One region of the Atlantibacter sp. MEI4A-1023 genome, then DNA from elsewhere that is predicted to be linked to it. Evidence: riboswitches for the same ligand, from Rfam matches in the RefSeq annotation. Region 1 holds a riboswitch; each other region holds the start of a gene.
What was found. A riboswitch is a leader RNA that binds a small molecule or an ion and turns the genes downstream of it on or off. The one in region 1 is predicted to bind thiamine pyrophosphate.

Region 1 (5,208 bases):
AGCGAACAGTACTCGCTTGCGGGTACTGTTTAATCATTTTATATATGTATAACAATGTGATAGCTATCAAGTACTCACTGCGTGAGCACTCTCACTAACTACCCGAAACAGTTCGCTTGCTTCGCCGCTACTGCTTTCAGGCAGTTAATTCGCTTTCGCTATTTGGTTGATGTCCGTTTTTTCTCTAAGTATATATTATAAGGGATTATTTTTGGACATGCTGCTGCTTTTCATGTCGGTGTTTCGGACTGAATGTGCATCTCTTTTTTGTACTGCTTTCTGGTATCTGTCCCACATAGCCGTAGTATCGTCAGTACTGAGATCCGCGTTGACAGTACTTGCAAGAAATGCTTTGAATGCCACTAACTCAAGCCCCGGATTATCCTTTTTCCAGCGACTGAAACGCTTCGATTTTGTATCACTCAATGCAGGCAGTCTCTTAACGTTTGTGGCTCCTTTTGGCCTTCCTGATGCCCCCGGTGCTACGTTTTCCAGCACTCCGGGAATATGTTCAATATTTGTACTCAATGATTCAGCCTGCCATTTATCGAACACATAGACAATCTGAGTTGCATCATTGTTGAACTGACGTGATATCCCCCTTAAAGCGAACTGGTGAAGGTTTTCGTACTCTCTTGCCTGATGGATGTCTTCACCTGTAATCTTTAATAGCAATTCACACAGCTTCGCTTCTGTATCGTCTGGACGCATACAGGCTAACCAGACGCATGTATGTCGATCTTTGTAGTCGTTATGCCCCCTCGCATCAGGGCTTATTCTGTAAGCCTTGTGCAGCTTCTGCTTGTCGGTATTGTTGTTCGTCCAGTAGTATTCCTGACCTTCGAGTACTTCAGAGAGGTAAGCATAAACACGCTGAAGTTGACCAGGATTCCTTTCCTTCCATGTCTTTGATAATTTTATATTTTCTGAGAAATAGTATACTTTGAGGCGTTCAGTTAAAGGTACTTTTCGTTGTTGCAGATCATCCAGACTGATTTCTTCAAACAACCCTTGATTTGCCTTATAAATCAATGAGTTTTCGAAGTTTGCTCCCATGAAAGTAACAGGTAATCCGAGATACTTACTGAGATCTTTCCATCCAAGAATGCTCAATTGCACTTTCTCTGGATCGACAAAGTAATCGTTATTCATGATGAAAATATCATTCTCAGCTATAACAGAAAGCTCTTGGGCGATTTTGTTCATTAAATCCCCTTTTACTGCTTTCTTTTTAGCTGTTAAATATCGTTCCTTTTCCTCGTCGACAATCTCATGCTCCTGCATCAGTTCATGATATATAATGTCTTTGATTCTCTGATTATCGTCATTAATATTTTTGAATGAATGAAAATTAGTCACATCATCAAACCAAATCTGCCAATCTTCTAACATTTCAACTGGTATTCTAAAAAATGTTTTATCACTAATGATAAGAACCCGCTCAACTGGTGCTTTGAGGAAATCCAGCACTGTATTAATGACATTTTTACTCCTGGGCATTAAATCACTAATTAGCAATTTGCAGCTATCAAAGTTTTTAGACGTATCTGTTGCAAGTTTCTGCGTATTTTGTACGATAATGAACTTTTCAGTACTGTCTTTCGTTTTAAGTACTTTATTGATATTCTCACATAATTGATATGTTTTACCTGAACCACACTCAGCAGATACATACTTAAACTTGTTATAAATAGTTGTAGGATTAATCATTTGCACATGCTCCATATTGATTAATTTAGAAAGGTCAGCCATTCCTGTGTCTGTCCTTTCGTCGTTTTACTTATTGGTATTTTTGAGTTGTGACGACTACAAAACAATGTTTATAAAAAAGTGAAATAATCAGCTTCACCGTCTAAAAAGCTACAGGTAGTTTCATAATTATTTTCGTACACATCGTAAATTTTAGTTCGTTATCTTCTGTGCCAGAATTAGCAGGCTGAGTTGCTTAATGATTAAGGCTTGGCCTATTGATAAGTAATCTCTTATTTTTTGTTCTGCTCTATGTTGATTTGTGATTTCATCCTTTCGCAATTTGTGGCTGTGTTTGATAACTCTGGTGGGAAATTACCTGTGGCTACCATATAATTATATTCATCTTCTAATTCTTTCCATTTTAATAGGAAAATTTCTTCTTGGTATTCTTTCATTTTCATATAATCACCTTTTATTCTTTTATTAACGCAGGGTTGTTGTCTGCACTCGCATTATACCACATAAAATTAACCCGTTTCATTTTTGTAGTTAATGAAATAGAGTAAAGAGAAGTGCTGTATAAAACACTTATCACATAGTTAGCCTTGCTATATATAAGATAAGTTCTCCCAACTATACTGGAGTCTATTTATTTCATCAGATACTGTTGTTTTTTATGCATTACAATGTCGGATTCTTGGTTCCAAATAAATCGAGCAACTATTAGTGTTTCAAAATAAAGTTTGGAACTGTTAATTAATTCATATGAGGTACAAAATGGGGTACTCGGTGGGGTACAGCGTGTATAAGTGACGTCACCACTGGTAAACTTGCGTCGGCGAGCAATTTAACCTAAGCTCGCAAAAATTAAGAGAAATGTAATCAACTTGACTCGGGGTGCCCTTCTTTGTGAAGGCTGAGAAATACCCGTACCACCTGATCTGGATAATGCCAGCGTAGGGAAGTCAGATACCTGCCGGGTATCCCTTCTTCACAGCCTGGCAGGAGCGAAACATGCAACCTGACCTGCTTTCCCCCGCGCATACCGCGCACGTCGCCAGCCTGCTGGCCGCACATTCTCCACTCATTCACTGTCTTACCAATCAAGTCGTGCAGTCTTTTACTGCCAACGTGCTGCTCGCCGTAGGCGCCTCTCCCGCTATGGTGGTGGATCACGAAGAAGCGCTGGCGTTTAGCGCCATTGCCGATGCGCTGCTGATCAATATCGGCACGCTGACCCGCGAACAGGCGCTGGCGATGCGGGCGGCGATTGATGGCGCTAACCGCGCGGGCAAACCCTGGACGCTCGACCCGGTTGCCGTAGGCCCGCTGGCGTTTCGCAGCCGCTTTGCCCGGGAGATCCTTGCGCAGAAACCTGGGGCTATCCGCGGCAACGCTTCGGAAATCCTCGCGCTGGCGGGGAATGGCGCAGGCGGGCGCGGCGTGGATACCACCCAGGGCGCGCAGGAAGCGTTAAGCGCGGCCTGCGAACTGGCCCGGCAAACCGGAACGGTAGTGGCGGTGACTGGCGAGGTGGATTACGTCACTGATGGCGAGCGTACCCTGGCGGTTACCGGCGGCGACCCGCTGATGACGCGGGTGGTAGGCACCGGCTGCGCCTTATCGGCGGTGGTCGCGGCAGCCTGCGCCTTGCCGGGTTCGCGGCTGGACAACGTCGCGGCGGCCTGCGGGATTTTTGCTCAGGCCGGCAAGCGGGCGGCTACGCAATGCCAGGGGCCGGGCAGCTTTCCGGCCGCTTTTCTCGACGCGCTGTCTCTCCTGCACAAGGAGGCGGCACGATGAAACGCATTAACGCATTGACTATTGCCGGTACCGATCCCAGCGGCGGCGCGGGTATCCAGGCAGATTTAAAAACCTTCTCCGCGCTGGGAGCCTATGGCGCGACGGTGATCACCGCGCTGGTGGCGCAAAACACCTGCGGTGTGCAGTCGGTTTATCGCATCGAGCCGCATTTCGTGGCAGCGCAGCTTGATTCCGTGTTTAGCGACTTACGCATCGATACCGTGAAAATCGGCATGCTGGCGGAAACGGATATCGTCGATGCCGTGGCCGAACGGCTGGCGCACTACCGGGTCGCCAACGTAGTGCTGGACACGGTGATGCTGGCGAAGAGCGGGGATCCGCTGCTGTCACCATCGGCGGTGGCGACCCTGCGCGAGCGGTTATTGCCCCACGTTGCGCTGATCACGCCAAACTTACCTGAAGCCGCCGCGCTGCTGGATGCGCCCCATGCCCGCAACGAGCAGGAGATGCACCATCAGGGTGAAGCGCTGCTGGCACTCGGCTGTGAAGCGGTGCTGATGAAAGGCGGTCATCTCGACGACCCGGAAAGCCCCGACTGGCTGTTTACGCGCGATGGCGCAACACGCTTTACCGCACCGCGCATCGCCACTAAAAACACCCACGGCACCGGCTGTACGCTGTCGGCGGCGCTGGCGGCGTTGCGCCCGCGCCATCAAAACTGGGCGGATACGGTGGTGGAAGCCAAAGCCTGGCTGTCGGCGGCGCTGGCGGCGGCGGACTCGCTGGAAGTGGGTCAGGGCATCGGCCCGGTTCATCATTTTCACGCCTGGTGGTAATGCGCTTCGTCTAAGTGATTGCTGTTAAGGTAGTTTTTCATTCTGTGAGCTGAAAGGATACAGGCGAAAAATGCGCCAGATGGTGGAAAATTACCCGTTTGCGTATCAGACTTAGTGCTGCCCGCGCCCTTGCGGGCAGGGAACTTCTCACCTCACAGAGGACCTTACGGGAGCGTATTATGACTGATATTGCGCAGTTGCTTGGCAAAGAGGCCGATAGCCTGTTACAGCATCGTTGTATGACCATTCCGGCAGACAATCTTTACCTGCCCGGCGCGGATTATGTCGACCGAGTGATGGTTGACAACAACCGCCCGCCTGCGGTGCTGCGAAACATGCAAACCCTTTACAACACCGGGCGGCTGGCAGGGACGGGCTACCTGTCTATTCTGCCGGTTGACCAGGGCGTAGAGCATTCGGCAGGTGCCTCGTTTGCTGCCAACCCGCTCTATTTCGATCCGAAGAACATCGTTGAACTGGCGATTGAAGCGGGCTGTAACTGTGTTGCGTCAACCTATGGCGTGCTGGCCTCGGTGTCGCGCCGCTATGCCCACCGCATTCCGTTTTTGGTGAAGCTTAACCACAACGAAACCCTGAGCTACCCGAATACCTATGACCAGACGCTGTACGCTAGCGTCGAACAGGCTTTTAATCTCGGTGCGGTTGCCGTCGGCGCAACCATCTATTTTGGCTCTGAAGAGTCGCGTCGCCAGATTGAAGAAATTTCGGCGGCGTTTGAACGTGCTCATGAGCTGGGTATGGTGACGGTGCTGTGGGCCTATCTGCGTAACGCCGGCTTCAAGAAAGACGGCGTTGATTACCACGTCAGCGCCGATTTAACCGGTCAGGCCAACCATCTGGCGGCCACCATCGGCGCGGATATCGTGAAGCAGAAGATGGCGGAAAATAACGGCGG
Region 2 (5,208 bases), 2.3 Mb from region 1:
AATGGCGGAAACCACTGCCAGCAGCATGATCCTCCGCTTACCGACGCGCTTCACGTAATAGCCCGCCAGCAGCATCACCGGGATTTCCAGCCCGGCAGCGGTGCCCATCAGTACGCCCGCCAGCTTATCCGGCAACCCCAGCTCGCTGCTGATCCACAGCGGCATATCGATAAAATACATGGTGTTGCAGGTCCACATCAGCACCGAGGCGATAAACAACAGCCGCACGTTTTTATCCTGCCAGCCGCTCACCTGGGTTAACGCCATATCAGTTTGCAGCGTTTCGCGCGGGACCGACGGCAGCGCCAGCGCAATCACGATGAGGCTCAGAAAAAAGATCAGCCCGGCAAACAGGAACATAGTGGTAAAGCCGTAATTGAGCGCCAGCAAAAACGCCAGCGGCGGCCCGATGACCCACGCCAGCGACAGCTGCGCACGCATCACCGAACTGAACATCACCGCTTCGCGCGCCGAGCTGTCGGCGTATTCCCGCGCCAGGGCAAACAGCTGCGGCATGGTGGTATTCGCCAGCGCAGACAGCAGCACCCCGGCGGTGATCAGCGTCAGGTAATGGCGGGTAAAGGCAAACAGCACGCAGTTGGCGATGGCCATCAGGCAGCAGAACATAATCAGTTTGCGCCGGTCGCCCTGGGCATCGGAACGCTTCGCCAGCCAGAGGCTCACAACGATCCCGGCCAGGGCGTTGACGGTGTAAAACAGTCCCACCCAGAACGGGCGCACATCCACTTCCCGGCTTAAAAACAGGCTCAGCGTCGGGGCCTGCAATGCGCTGGCAACGCCCACCATAAAGGCGACGCCCATAAACGCCATATAGACCCAGTTCAACCGGCGACTGCGCGTTAAAAACCACTGCATAAGGTGCATCCTTTCATGAAAGAAAAGCTTATACACTAAATCATTCGAACTGCATCGAGGCGGCAACTGAGCGAAGCCCCAGGAGCTTACATAAGTAAGTGACTGGGGTGAGTGAAGGCGGCCAACGAAGAGGCAGTTTGAATGATGACGTGTATAACGAAAAAAGCCAGCAGTTAAAAAACCGCTGGCGGGTGAAAAACACCAATACTCAGTCACACTTGATGCCTGCAATGCGCCGGGAACAACCGATCGCGCTTCAGGACCTTGTGGTAGTGCCACGGGCCAGCGGCCATACCACAACGCTTCTCCCCTAAAACCGCGCTCATCACGGCGGAATCATCACTTTCATCAATACAAATTATTGGCTTAATATAGGGAAAGAAAAATTGATGCGTTTCGCTACAGGAGTTCCTCTTTTATGTCTTCTGCCCGGCTCCAACAACAATTTATTCGTCTGTGGCAATGCTGTGATGGGAAGCCACAGGAGACCACGCTGAATGAACTGGCCGAGCTACTAAACTGCTCGCGCCGCCATATGCGAACGCTGCTAAACGCGATGCAGCAAAAGGGCTGGCTAACGTGGGACGCGGAAGCGGGCCGGGGTAAACGCTCGAAACTGGCGTTCCTGTATACCGGCCTCGCGCTCCAGCAACAGCGCGCCGAAGACCTGCTGGAGCAGGATCGCATCGATCAACTGGTGCAGATCGTTGGCGATAAAGCCGCCGTGCGCCAGATGCTGATTTCCCACCTCGGACGCAGCTTCCGCCAGGGGCGCCATATCTTACGCATCCTCTATTATCGGCCATTAAAAAACCTGCTTCCGGGCAGCGCGCTCCGCCGTTCAGAGACCCATATCGTCCGGCAGATCTTTAGCGGCCTGACTCGCATAAATGAGGAAAACGGGGAAATCGAAGCCGATATCGCCCACCACTGGCAGCAGCTTGGTCCGCAGCACTGGCGTTTCTTTTTGCGGCCCGGCATCCATTTTCATCATGGCCGCGAGCTGGATATGCTGGATGTGATTAGCTCGCTACAACGCATCAACACCCTGCCGCTGTATGCCCATATCACCCGGATCGAATCCCCTACTGCCTGGACGCTGGATATTCACCTCGCCCAGCCGGATCGCTGGCTACCGTGGCTGATGGGCAGCGTCGCGGCGATGATCCTGCCGCGCGAATGGCCGTCGATGAATAACTTCTCCAGCCGTCCGGTTGGCACTGGCCCCTACGCCGTGGTGCGCAACAATAACAACCAGCTTAAGATCCACGCCTTTGATGATTACTTCGGCTACCGGGCGCTGATCGACGAAGTCAATTTCTGGGTGCTGCCGGATCTCGGGGACGAACTAAGCAGCGGCGTGCATCTGGAATCTTCTGCCGAAGGCGAGGAAAAAGCGGTGGAAAGCCGCCTCGAAGAGGGTTGCTACTATTTGCTTTACGACCAGCGCTCCCCACGCGGCGCGCTGCCGCAGGTGAAAAGCTGGCTCAGCCACGTGCTGTCGCCAGTGAATTTGCTGTGGCGGGCCAGCGAACAACACCAGCGCTACTGGTTCCCGGCATATGGTCTTTTGCCGCGCTGGCACCACACCCACCCCTCCACCGCCAGTGAGAAACCCGCCGGGCTGGAAACCCTAACGCTGACTTTTTATCGCGAACATATCGAACACCGGGTGATCGCCGAGATCATGTCGTCCATCCTGGCGGAGCACCACGTCAAGCTGGTGATCGAGGAAGTGGACTACGATGAGTGGCATCGGGGGGAAATTGTCAGCGATATCTGGCTGAACAGCGCCAACTTCACCCTGCCGCTGGAGTTTTCCCTGTTCGCACATCTGTTTGAAACGCCGCTGATGCAGCACTGCGTGCCTGTCGACTGGCAGGCGGATGCGCAACGCTGGCAGGCAGGCGAACTGAATCATGCGGCGTGGTGCCAGCAATTGCTTGAGCAACAAGCCATTTTGCCGCTGATCCACCACTGGCTGATGATCCAGGGCCAGCGCAGTATGCGCGGTGTGCGGATGAACACCCTCGGCTGGTTTGATTTTAAATCCGCCTGGTTTGCGCCGCCGGAGCCATAATCCTTTTAAACATTTATTAAATCATTACAATACAGTTCGTTCTCAACGGGGTGCCGCAGCAAACTGCGCGCTGAGATAATACCCGTCGAACCTGATCCGGATAACGCCGGCGAAGGGATTTGAGGCTGCCTGCTCAAAATCCTTTGCCACTTCCTTTTGAGGTGCAAAGTGTTCAAAAAATTTCTCCCATTACTGGTCCTCGCGGCCGCTCCGGTTTTCGCGAAGCCTGCGCTCACCGTTTATACCTACGACTCTTTCTCCGCTGACTGGGGCCCAGGCCCGAAAGTCAAAGCCGCGTTTGAAAAAGAGTGCGATTGCGAACTCACGTTCGTGGCGCTGGAAGACGGCGTCTCGCTGCTGAACCGTCTGCGGATGGAAGGCAAAAACAGCAAAGCCGATGTGATCCTCGGGCTGGACAACAACCTGCTGGAAGCGGCAACCCAAACCGGTCAGTTCGCCAAAAGCGGCGTAAAAAGCGATACCGTAAACGTGCCGGGTGGCTGGCAAAATGACACCTTCGTGCCGTTTGATTACGGCTATTTCGCGTTTGTGTACGACAAAACCAAACTGGCGAACCCGCCGAAAAGCCTGAAGGAGTTGGTGGAAAGCGACCAGAAATGGCGGGTGATTTACCAGGACCCGCGCACCAGTACGCCAGGCCTGGGTCTGCTGCTGTGGATGCAAAAAGTGTATGGCGATAACGCGCCGGATGCCTGGAAAAAGCTGGCGGCGAAAACCGTCACGGTCACTAAAGGCTGGAGCGAAGCCTATGGCCTGTTCCAGAAGGGCGAAAGCGATCTGGTGCTGAGCTACACCACCTCTCCGGCGTACCACATCATCGAAGAGAAAAAGGATCAATACGCCGCCGCCAACTTCAGCGAAGGACACTACTTGCAGGTGGAAGTCGCCGGGCGTCTGGCAAGCAGTAAGCAGCCGGAGCTGGCGCAAAAATTCCTGACCTTTATGGTCTCACCGGCGTTCCAGAACACCATCGCTACCGGCAACTGGATGTATCCGGTCACAGACGTCGCCCTGCCGCAGGGCTTTGAGCTGCTCACCAAACCGCAAACCACCTTACAGTTCACGCCGCAGGAAGTCGCGTCCCAGCGCGCAAACTGGATTAATACATGGCTGCGCGCCGTCAGCCGCTAATTCCGGGCTGGCTGTGGCCGGGTGTCATCGCCGCGCTGATCATGGTGGCGGTGGCGGTGGCGGCCTTTAGCGCGCTGTGGTTCAACGCGCCGCAAACGGATGGCGCAGGCTTCTGGCAGGACAGCTATCTCTGGCATGTAGTGCGCTTCTCATTCTGGCAGGCGCTGCTGTCCGCGCTACTGTCGGTTATCCCCGCCATTCCCCTTGCCCGCGCCCTGTACCGGCGGCGTTTTCCTGGCCGCCAGGCGCTGCTACGCCTGTGCGCGATGACGTTAATTCTGCCGGTGCTGGTGGCGGTTTTCGGCCTGCTCAGCGTTTACGGGCGCACCGGCTGGCTGGCGGCGCTGTGGGCTAAACTGGGCCTGGAGTGGACCTTCTCCCCGTACGGCTTACAGGGCATTTTGCTGGCCCATGTATTCTTTAATATGCCGATGGCGACCCGTCTGCTGCTGCAAACCCTTGAGCAAATCCCCGGCGAACAGCGCCAGATTGCCGCCCAACTGGGTATGCGCGGCTGGCATTTTTTCCGGCTGGTGGAGTGGCCGTGGATCCGCCGCCAGTTGCCATCGGTGGCGGCGCTGATCTTTATGCTCTGCTTCGCCAGCTTCGCCACGGTACTCTCGCTGGGCGGCGGGCCGCAGGCGACTACCATCGAGCTGGCCATCTACCAGGCACTGAGTTTCGATTACGATCCGGCGCGCGCCGCACTGCTGGCGCTGATCCAGATGACCTGCTGTCTGGGGCTGGTACTGCTGAGCCAGCGCTTAGGCAAAGCCATTGCGCCGGGCGTTAATCAAATCCACGGCTGGCGCGATCCTCAGGATAGCTGGCGCAGCAAGCTGGCCGATGGGCTGCTGATCGGCCTGGCGCTGATCCTGATGCTGCCGCCGCTGATGGCGGTCATCATTGATGGCCTGCAGGGCGACATCCTGCGGGTGCTGTCGCAATCCATTCTCTGGGATGCGCTATGGGCCTCGCTGCGCATCGCGCTGGGTGCCGGGCTGCTGTGCGTGACGCTGACCATGATGTTGCTGTGGAGCGGGCGCGAACTGTATCTGCGCCAGCGGCGGCTGGCGGCGCAGAGTCTGGAACTTAGCGGC
Region 3 (5,208 bases), 1.3 Mb from region 1:
GCCAGCGCCTCGATCAAGATGTCCGGATTAAGCTGTTGCAGGCGACGCTGGCTGGTGGCGGCTTTGTTCTCGCCAATATCCTGGGTGGTAAACAGGATCTGGCGCGGGAGGTTGCTTACGTGTACTGCGTCGTCGTCCGCGAGTATCAGTGTACCGACGCCCGCTCCTGCCAGATACTGCGCGGCGGGGCAGCCCAGCCCGCCGAGGCCGATAATCAGCACCCGCGCGTTTTTCAGGCGCTGTTGCCCGTCAACGGCGATATCCTCCAGCAGGATTTGCCGGCTGTAGCGCATAAAATCACGATCGTTCATCGCCAACTCCTGCCAGTTTCAACAACTGTGCTGTAGCTGCTTTCCAGTCCTGCGCCTGGGTAATGGCGCTGACCACCGCAATGCTGCCGACACCCGTGGCAAGCACTGCCGGGGCGCGCTCAAGCGAGATACCGCCGATGGCGACCGTCGGGTAATCCCCCAGCCGCTGAACGTGGGCGGCCAGTTGATCGAGGCCCTGCGGGGAGGAGGGCATCTGCTTGGTTTGGGTAGGGAACACGTGCCCCAGGGCGATATAAGAGGGCTGCGCCTTCAGCGCGATGTTGATTTCCATATCATCATGGGTAGAAACGCCAAGCCGTAAACCGGCGGCGCGAATCGCCTCAAGGTCGGTGGTTTCCAGATCTTCCTGGCCCAGATGCACGCCGTACGCCTGGTGCTTAACCGCCAGCCGCCAGTAGTCATTGATAAACAGTCGCGCCTGATAGCGATGGCCTAACGCGATGGCATCAATAATGTCGCCCTCGACCTCGTCGTCCTGCTTATCTTTGATGCGCAGCTGTAGGGTGCGGACGCCCGCGTCAAGCAGACGTGCTATCCACTCGACGCTATCCACGACCGGGTATAAACCCAGCCGTTTTGGCACCGGCGGAAACAGTGGCTGAACCATTACGCTTCCTCCTGACGCAGATAAATTTCGCCGCCCCTGGCGCGGAAGTTATTCGCCATATCGCTGAGGCCCGCCTCCCGCTCCTGCGCCGCCGCGTAGTCGCGCACTTCCTGGGTGATTTTCATCGAGCAGAATTTCGGACCGCACATCGAACAGAAATGGGCGACTTTGCCAGACTCCTGCGGCAGGGTTTCATCGTGCCAGGCGCGGGCGGTGAACGGGTCCAGCGCCAGGTTAAACTGATCTTCCCAGCGGAATTCGAAGCGCGCTTTCGACATGGCGTTATCGCGTATCTGCGCGCCGGGATGGCCTTTAGCAAGATCGGCGGCGTGGGCGGCAATTTTGTAAGCGATCAGCCCCTGTTTTACATCTTCTTTGTTGGGTAAGCCGAGATGCTCTTTCGGCGTGACGTAGCACAACATCGCGCAGCCGAACCAGCCAATCATTGCTGCGCCAATGCCTGAGGTGAAATGGTCGTAGCCCGGTGCGATATCGGTGGTCAGTGGACCCAGAGTATAGAACGGCGCTTCGTGGCAGTGCTCCAGCTCTTCGGTCATATTGCGGCGGATCATCTGCATCGGGACGTGGCCCGGGCCTTCAATCATCACCTGCACATCGTATTCCCAGGCGATTTTGGTTAGCTCGCCCAGAGTATGCAGCTCGGCAAACTGCGCTTCGTCGTTGGCATCCTGAATTGAGCCGGGACGCAGGCCGTCGCCCAACGAAAGCGAGACGTCATAAGCGGCGCAGATTTCGCAGATCTCGCGGAAATGCTGATACAGGAAATTCTCCTGATGATGGGAGAGACACCACTTCGCCATGATCGAGCCGCCGCGCGAGACAATTCCGGTCAGGCGCCTGGCGGTCATCGGCACATAGCGCAGCAGTACGCCCGCGTGGATGGTGAAATAATCCACGCCCTGTTCGGCCTGCTCAATCAGCGTGTCGCGGAACATCTCCCAGTTAAGGTTTTCGGCGATGCCGTTCACTTTCTCCAGCGCCTGGTAAATCGGCACCGTACCGATCGGCACCGGGCTGTTACGCAGGATCCATTCGCGGGTTTCGTGAATATAGCGGCCCGTGGAGAGGTCCATTACCGTGTCCGCGCCCCAGCGCGTGGCCCAGACCAGTTTTTCCACTTCTTCTTCAATAGAGGAGGTCACGGCGGAGTTGCCGATATTGGCGTTCACCTTCACCAGGAAATTGCGCCCGATAATCATCGGTTCCAGTTCCGGATGGTTGATGTTGGCAGGGATAATGGCGCGCCCGGCGGCCATTTCATCCCGGACAAACTCCGGCGTGATGTTGTCCGGCAACTGTGCGCCAAAGCCGACGCCCGGATGCTGCTGGCGCAGCACGGCGGTGCGAATGCGTTCCCGGCCCATGTTTTCACGGATGGCGATAAACTCCATTTCCGGCGTCACGATGCCCTGGCGCGCGTAGTGCAGTTGCGTCACGCGGCGGCCCGCTTTGGCGCGTTGCGGCGTTAACAGGCCGGTAAAACGCAGCGCATCCAACCCTTCATCGGCCAGGCGTTCGCGGGTATAGGTGGAGCTTAAGGAGGCCAGGGATTCGGTATCGTTGCGTTCGGCAATCCAGCGACTGCGCAGCTTGCCAAGACCGGCGTGGACGTCAATCTGCACAGCCGGGTCGCCATAAGGGCCGGATGTGTCATATACCGGCACCGGCTCATTAGGTTCATAGCGCGGTGCATCCTGGTTGCCGCCAGTCAGCGTCGGGCTGAGCTGGATTTCACGCATGGGCACCCGGATGTCGTCGCGCGAGCCTGCAAGGTAGATGCGTGACGAATTTGGGAAAGCGGTGCCTTCCAGGGTATCGATAAAGTGTTGGGCCTGTGCGCGGGTTTCGCGACGGTTGGGTTTAGTAGTAACAGACATAGCGCGTTCCAGTTAATCAGCAGGAAAGGGCTTGTCAGAACAACGGAGGGAGTAACAGAACCTGGGCGTTTAAGGTGCGGCAGCCCGTTAAAAACGGTGCGTCACGGTGCAGGTCTATGCTGAATTACTCTTGTTCCCTTCGCAGGTATTAACCTGATCAGGTTCCGCGGATCCCGAATTAACGGTCTCAGCCCGTGCTTGCGCACTGGGCACTCCGACAAGAAAAACCTTGATTACCAGCGGTGACCGTAAGCAATCAAGGGCATAAATAAACTACGCGTTAACGATCCGGAGTTCAAGCCGGACGTGCAACGGCGGTGTCATCGTTGGCGCTTTCTTTCAGATTATTATCAAACGCCAGAACGATAAGCTTGTCTTCCAGCGCGAAACGCGAGGCCATCGCTTCGCCGATATCCGACAGCGCAGTCTGGAATTCCAGGCAGTTATCATGGTCGATAGCACTTTCCAGGTGGGTATCGTAATAATCCATAATTTCCTGGGTATTCGCTTCCAGAAGGGGGTAGATTTGAGTGGCGGCTAACAGCGGGTTAGTGCCTTCCATTTCGCTGGTGATGCGCTCATAAATATTAAAATGACCCGCGGACAGATAATCCACCAGAGCGTGGCAGAAATCGTCCAGCGCTTTTTCATCTAATGCGGTAACCGCTTCTTTACCCGGTTTAATGCCCACTAATTTGTAATAGGAGACCAACAGGTGGTTGCGGGCATTCAGCCAGTAATCGACCAGTTCGTTACTACCACCGACGCGCTCTGTCAGGCTCTTCAGCTGATTTAGCATGATTGACTCCGTAAGATATAAAATTTAATTGTCCAACAACCCAAAAATGTAAAAATAATGTTAACAACATGCCAGCGAAGCTGAGGTAGTGCAACCGATTATGGAACGGCTATTACAAAAAATAGACCATGGCTGGTGGATAGTCAGCCATGAACAAAAATTATGGTTACCAAAGGGAGAGTTGCCTCACGGTAATGCAGAAAATTTCGGCCTGACCGGACAAATGGCGGCGCAAATTGGTGAATGGCAAGGCGAGCCGGTGTGGCTGGTGCGCCAGGCCAAACGCCAGGATATGGGCTCGGTTCGCCAGGTCATCGATCTGGACGCCGGGCTGTTTCAACTGGCGGGAAGAGGGGTGCAATTAGCGGATTTTTATCGTGCCCACAAATTCTGCGGCTACTGCGGCCATGAGATGCATCCCAGCAAAACCGAATGGGCGATGCTGTGCCATCACTGCCGTCAGCGATATTACCCGCAAATTTCCCCTTGCATCATTGTGGCAATTCGCCACCAGGATAAAATCCTGCTGGCTCAACACACCCGTCACCGCAACGGCTTGTATACCGTGTTAGCCGGTTTTGTCGAAGTGGGCGAAACCCTGGAACAGGCGGTGGCGCGGGAAGTGATGGAGGAGAGCGGGATCACCGTGAAGAACTTGCGTTACGTGACTTCACAGCCCTGGCCTTTCCCGCAGTCGCTGATGACCGCGTTTATGGCGGAATACCACAGCGGTGAGCTGAAGATCGACCCCAAAGAATTGCTGGATGCAGGCTGGTATCGCTTTGACGATTTGCCCCTGTTGCCGCCGCCGGGCACCGTTGCCCGCCGCTTAATTGAAGATACGGTGGCGCTGTGCCGGGCAGAGTACGGCTCGTGATACACTGGCCCCTTGTCGCTTAAGGAAATGCAAAAATGACCGAACTGAAGAACGATCGTTACCTCCGTGCGCTGCTGCGCCAGCCCGTAGACGTCACGCCGGTATGGATGATGAGACAAGCCGGCCGCTATTTACCGGAATATAAGGCCACCCGCGCCCAGGCCGGGGACTTTATGTCGCTGTGTAAAAACGCGGAGCTGGCCTGCGAAGTGACGCTCCAGCCGCTGCGTCGTTTCCCGCTGGATGCGGCCATCCTCTTTTCGGACATCCTGACCATTCCTGACGCCATGGGCCTCGGGCTCTATTTTGAAACCGGCGAAGGCCCGCGCTTTACGTCGCCCATTACCTGCAAGGCCGATGTCGAAAAGCTGCCGGTTCCCGATCCGGAGCAGGAATTGGGCTATGTGATGAATGCGGTGCGTACTATTCGCCGCGAGCTAAAAGGTGAAGTGCCGTTAATCGGCTTCTCCGGCAGCCCGTGGACGCTGGCGACCTATATGGTGGAAGGCGGCAGCAGCAAAGCCTTTACCGTGATTAAAAAGATGATGTACGCCGATCCGCAAACCCTGCACAACCTGCTGGATAAGCTGGCGCAAAGCGTCACCCTGTACCTCAACGCGCAGGTCCGCGCCGGGGCCCAGGCGGTGATGATTTTCGATACCTGGGGCGGCGTGCTGACCGGGCGTGACTACCAA

Region 2: another riboswitch for thiamine pyrophosphate. It lies ahead of thiB (thiamine ABC transporter substrate binding subunit); the one in region 1 lies ahead of thiM (hydroxyethylthiazole kinase).
Region 3: another riboswitch for thiamine pyrophosphate. It lies ahead of thiC (phosphomethylpyrimidine synthase ThiC); the one in region 1 lies ahead of thiM (hydroxyethylthiazole kinase).

Annotation. Positions count from the first base shown of each region.
Region 1 is NZ_CM149568.1:3,034,035-3,039,242, reverse strand. Features, by position in the region: gene ACVV26_RS14560 (type III restriction endonuclease subunit R) at 196-1,752, opposite strand; gene ACVV26_RS14555 (hypothetical protein) at 1,983-2,153, opposite strand; TPP riboswitch at 2,576-2,672, shown strand; gene thiM (hydroxyethylthiazole kinase) at 2,707-3,495, shown strand; gene thiD (bifunctional hydroxymethylpyrimidine kinase/phosphomethylpyrimidine kinase) at 3,492-4,292, shown strand; gene fbaB (class I fructose-bisphosphate aldolase) at 4,472-5,208, shown strand, end outside.
Region 2 is NZ_CM149568.1:708,017-713,224, reverse strand. Features, by position in the region: gene ACVV26_RS03435 (sugar efflux transporter) at 1-876, opposite strand, end outside; gene sgrR (HTH-type transcriptional regulator SgrR) at 1,295-2,956, shown strand; TPP riboswitch at 2,993-3,092, shown strand; gene thiB (thiamine ABC transporter substrate binding subunit) at 3,125-4,108, shown strand; gene thiP (thiamine/thiamine pyrophosphate ABC transporter permease ThiP) at 4,084-5,208, shown strand, end outside.
Region 3 is NZ_CM149568.1:4,378,985-4,384,192, reverse strand. Features, by position in the region: gene ACVV26_RS20775 (HesA/MoeB/ThiF family protein) at 1-311, opposite strand, end outside; gene thiE (thiamine phosphate synthase) at 298-939, opposite strand; gene thiC (phosphomethylpyrimidine synthase ThiC) at 939-2,837, opposite strand; TPP riboswitch at 2,955-3,064, opposite strand; gene rsd (sigma D regulator) at 3,133-3,636, opposite strand; gene nudC (NAD(+) diphosphatase) at 3,737-4,513, shown strand; gene hemE (uroporphyrinogen decarboxylase) at 4,549-5,208, shown strand, end outside.